2 regions of the Thioalkalivibrio sp. ALE20 genome follow, and region 2 is predicted to be linked to the other one. Evidence: riboswitches for the same ligand, from Rfam matches in the RefSeq annotation. Region 2 holds a riboswitch; the other holds the start of a gene.
The links. Region 2 has a riboswitch for cobalamin ahead of F790_RS0106705 (porin). Riboswitches for the same ligand answer to the same signal wherever they lie in the genome.

Region 1: it holds a riboswitch for cobalamin, as region 2 does, so the genes downstream of both, F790_RS0112800 (TonB-dependent siderophore receptor) here and F790_RS0106705 (porin) in region 2, are expected to answer to the same signal.

Annotation. Positions count from the first base shown of each region.
Region 1 is NZ_KB906483.1:30,984-33,379, forward strand. It holds gene F790_RS0112800 (TonB-dependent siderophore receptor) at 1-874, opposite strand, end outside; cobalamin riboswitch at 1,012-1,266, opposite strand; gene F790_RS0112805 (hypothetical protein) at 1,767-2,258, shown strand; gene F790_RS0112810 (heme-binding protein) at 2,394-2,396, shown strand, end outside.
Region 2 is NZ_KB906473.1:245,194-247,589, forward strand. It holds gene F790_RS0106700 (cytochrome c) at 1-129, opposite strand, end outside; gene F790_RS0106705 (porin) at 149-1,264, opposite strand; cobalamin riboswitch at 1,391-1,622, opposite strand; gene F790_RS0106710 (cytochrome-c peroxidase) at 1,792-2,396, shown strand, end outside.

The sequences.
Region 1 (2,396 bases), on a different contig from region 2:
GCTCGCGCTCTTCGCGCAGCAGGCCGGCCTCCAGCTCCACGTTGAAGTCGTCGGTGAACCAGTGGCTGACGCCGGCGCGCAGGTTGTAGACCCGCGCGCTCTCGCGGCGGTCCTCGTCGAAGGCGTAGCGGTCCTGGATCGCGTGGTCATCATCCAGCGCGCCGGACTCCGACGGCCGGACCTGCTCGCTCTGCTCGGCGATGCGCACGTCGGCAATGGCGCCTTCGGAATACGCTTCGCGGTCCAGCACATCCGCCAGCAGCCGGAACCGGGTGTCGCGGGTGCCGCCGCCCAGAAACAGTGAACCGTTGATGCGCTCCCCGCCATCGGCGCTGGCGGGCATGCCGCCCTGCAGCTCCACGCTGCCTTCGAAACCCGCATCCGGCCGGCGGGTGATCACGTTGATCACGCCGGCCACCGCATCCGAGCCGTACACCACGCTCCCGGGGCCCTTCACGATCTCGATGCGCTCCACGTGGCTGACCGGGATGCGGTTGAGCTCGAAGCCGCGGCCGGACGTGCCGCTGACCCGACGGCCATCCAGCATGTAGATGATGTCCGCGCGGCCGCCGCCGCGGATCGAGAACCGGTTGCCGTCGGCACCGGTAAAGAGGCTGGACTCGGCCTGCAGGGCCTCGTCCAGCATGGTCGCCCCGCTGCGACGGATGTTCTTGCCGGTGATCACTTCGGTGGAGGCGGGCGTGTTCTCCACCAGGCGCTCGGTGCGGGTCGCCGCCGTTACGCTGATCTCGGGCAGCACCTGTGCGGAATCGTCGGGGTCTTCTTCGCCGGTGGCCGGCGGTGCCGCCAGCAACAAGGGCACGGCCGCGGCACCGCCTAGCAGGGCCGCGGGAAACATCTTCTTCGGGAACATTGCGAACTCTCTTTGCGCACCGCCCGTGCGCCGTGGTCGTGGGTGTCGACCGCGGGGGTGCGGGCGTGCGCCATCGTCGGCGCGTCGTGAACCGATGCGCAGCGATGCCGATTCGCCCGGTGATACCGCTCCCCGCGGTTCTCCGTTGTCCTCCGGGCCGGTCTCCGGGCTTGCGGGCTGGAGCCGTTGGCTCCGGGGCAGACCACCTTCCCGCGAAGTACGCCCTGAACGGACGCGTTCTTCGCAGTGGTTCGCGAGGGTCTGCCGTGACCCGCCTACCGTTGCGGGGGCAGCGCCGGACTTGTGCGCAGGTCGAGGCCGGGCACGCACCGGACTTCCCGTTTCACTCGTCGTCGGGATGGCGACGAAGCACCCGGGGGAGACGGAATATTAGTGATGGCTAATGTGTGGTGTCAAACCAACAGTGTCCGGGTGACCCACGGTCGTGGCCGCGGTCAGTGCCTGGCATGTGGTTTGCAAAGGGATCCATTCGGGTGGATTAAAAAAGGGCCGCCGGGTCGGTGCGGGGGGGCACCGAGAGCCGACGGCAAAATCCAGAAGAGATGGAGGAGAGAAGGGGCCAGGGGGCCCCTGCATGGCGAACCGACGCTGAGCTGCCGTCGACTCGACAATGGGAATTATACACGGCCGCAAATTGGAATCAATCCATATTCGAAAATTTTTTGGAGATAATTTTCCCCTTTTGACAGTGACTTGCGAGCGTTCGGGTGTCACAGGTGGCATTTTCATTTATTAGTGACTGCCAATATTCGCAGTTTGAGTGGTCAGCTGATCGGCGGTATCGGCATGTGGCCGCGTCATGGCGGGAAATACGAGTTGGCAGGGAGATTGCTTCTTCCGGGCAGGATCATCAGCAAGAGGCCGACAGACCATGACGATGCACCTGAGAATGATCGATTGCGGCGGTCACCTGGACGCCGAAGCCCGCAAGCAGCACGAGCGTGAGCAGGTGGTCTTTCAGCGCCTGCTGGAGTCCCACGACGCAATCCGGAGGGAGCTGGAGTTCATCGAGGGTGGTACCCGGACGGTGACGACGGCAACGGATCCGGAACTCGCCGCGCTGCTGCGGGTGCACGTGCCGGAACTGCATCGGCGGCTGCGCGAGAGCGCACACTTGCGTGACCGTGATCCGCTGTATCGCACCCTTTTCGAGCAGCGCGGGCGCATCGAAGTGCACGTGGAAGAGCGCCCGGACGGCGTGGTGGTGGACGAGGTCAGCGAGGACCCGGGTCTGGCGCACAAGCTGCGCGAGCACGCCACGCAGGTGAACACCTTCGTGCTGGCGGCGCGCGAGCTCGCTCGCCAGTACCCGCCGGTGATGGCCGATGATGCGGTGTCCGAGCGGGTCGGCCGGGTGGCCTGATGGCGGTCGGCCGCGCCGGTTGCGGAAACCGTTGAGCCGGACCGGAACGTGGCGGGCGTCCCGAAACGGAGCTTGCCAAATCCCCGTACGGGGCCTACAAGAATGGGTGGAGTCCACACAACCCTGGAGGTTGATATG
Region 2 (2,396 bases):
TTCGCCCCAGGGGCCCGGCATCGGCACGCTGATCTCGTCTTCCGCGCCGGCGGTACCGGTCGCTGCGAGCAGCAGGACCAGCGACAGGCCGGCCGTCAGCGGCCGGCGCATGGATGGCATCCGTTTCATGGCGATTCTCTCTGTTTGTTCAGAAGCGGAACTGGTGCTGCAGGTGCAGCTGCCAGTTCGAGGTGTCGGTGTCGCGGTCCAGCCACATGAGCTGGGTTTTCTGTCGCTGCCCCCGGTGGTACCAGTTAAGGCCGGCGCCCCATTCGCGCTGCCAGCGCTCGTCGCCGTCCAGGTCGTCGCCGGCGTCGTGGCGCAGTACCGCGTGGCGAGCGGCGAGCTCGAGGTCCTCCAGCGGCAGCGACTGCGCCAGTTCCAGCTCGGCCCCCAGGTCGTGGTAGCTCGCGGTGCGGTCGGGGGAGACATTGCGGCGGTAGGCCGCCAGCGACAGCGAGGTATGGTCGAACTTGACCACCGCATCGGCGGTGGCGGTGACCCAGTCGGCGCGCTGCCGGTCGACCGTGTCTTCCTGCCCGCGGCTCCAGTCACGCAGGTGGTTGCGGCTGGCGGCCTGCAGGCCGGCGCCCAGGGCAACGGTGCGCTCCACGGCCCGGCCCACCGTGGTGTTGTCGCGCGGGACCGACCCCACCGGGGCCCAGGCGCCACGGGCGCTGAACAGGTGCCCGGAGGTGGAGGGCCGGTCGTCGCGCTGATCCAGGCGCCCGCGGCCATCGAATATCCCGACCGCCCAGGCGCGGTCGTCGCCCGCGCCACCCAGCAGGGCGAGCCCGGTATCGCGTCCGGCCGGGATCTCGAACTGGTTGCCGGCGATGCTCAGTTCGGTGAACAGGCGGTTGGGGCCGCCGATGTCCCGCGCCAGACCGAAGGGGACGGTGAACTGGCCCGCCCGCAGGCCCAGGTGTTCGCCCGGGCCGTACTGCAGCCAGATGTCGCGCATGGACAGCTCGCCGCTGCTGAAATCCGGCTGCAGGCGAAAGCTCAGTTCGGGGTGGAACAGGGTGCCCGAGGTGTCCAGCCAGGCGCGCCGGAAATCGAATTCGCTGCTGGAGCCGTCCGGGTCATGCTCGTAGCTGTAACGGCCCTGGATCAGCGGATCCAGAGTGACCTGCAGGCCGTCCTCCGCGTCGCCGAATTCAAAACCGGCCTGCGCCGGTGCGATGCCCGCGGCCGCCATCAGGCACAGAGAGGCCAGGGCCGGCACGGCAGGCCGCCCCGGCTGAGGTTGGGTGCTTTTCATTGTTGTGTTGCTCCCCTGGACGTGCGACCCCGCACGCCGTGGATGAAACGACGCCGGCAGTCGGGCAAGGGAGCAGGGGGGAAGGGGGCGGACACACCGGCCCCGTCCCGCTCGGCCGCCCGCCGCGGCGTCGGGTTTCCTCCAGGCCGGTCTCCGGACTCGCGAAGGGGATGCAGGACATCCCGGGCGGATCGCCTTCCCGCGGGCATCCCGTGGATGCGCCGCAGTGGCACTGGATCCGCCTGTCTTCGCCTACCGTTGCGGGGGCAGTGCCGGCATTGCGAACGTCGATTCACGCACCGGCTTCCCGATTATCCCCGGCGTCGTGGGCCGGGGCACCTGAAGGCGGGCGGACTGTAACCGCGTCCCGTCACGCGGGCAAGGGCGGAGCCGGGTTGATCTGTATCAAGGTTACGCAGGATTGCACCACCCGGCCGGCCCGTGATGGGGGTATTTCTTTTAGACTGAGTCCATGTGGTGACGGTTTGTAGCCGGGCCGCATCCAGACCAATAAAAAGGAGCGAACCATGCAGAAGAAGCGCATTTTCCGGGGGCTGCTCGTCTCGGCCTGTACGGCCGTGGCCCTGGGCCTCTCCGCCCCGACGTTCGCCGGCGATTACGACCAGTACCGCGACATGTTCGAGCCGCTGCCGGCCCTGCCGCCGATCCCGGCCGACAATTCCCTGACCGACGAGAAGGTGGAGCTGGGCAAGTTCCTGTTCTTCGAGCCGCGCATCTCCAGCTCGGGCGTCATTTCCTGCGCCACCTGCCACAACCCCGCGCTGGGCTGGGCCGACCGCATCCCGCGTGCCGTTGGGCATGCCGGCCAGGTGGGCGAGCGCAACAGCCCGACGGTGCTGAACTCCGGGTTCTTCGAGGCCCAGTTCTGGGATGGCCGCGAGGATGACCTGGAAGGCCAGGCCCTGGGTCCGATCCAGGATGCGGTGGAGATGGCCATGCCGCTGGAAGAGGCGATCGCGCGCCTGGAGGACTTCCCCGAGTACATCGAGATGTTCGATGCGGCGTACCCGGATTATGACGGCGACAACGTCGTGAACACCGATCACGTGGCCAAGGCCCTGGCCTCGTTCCAGCGTACCCTGAACACGCCGAACTCCGATCTGGACCGCTG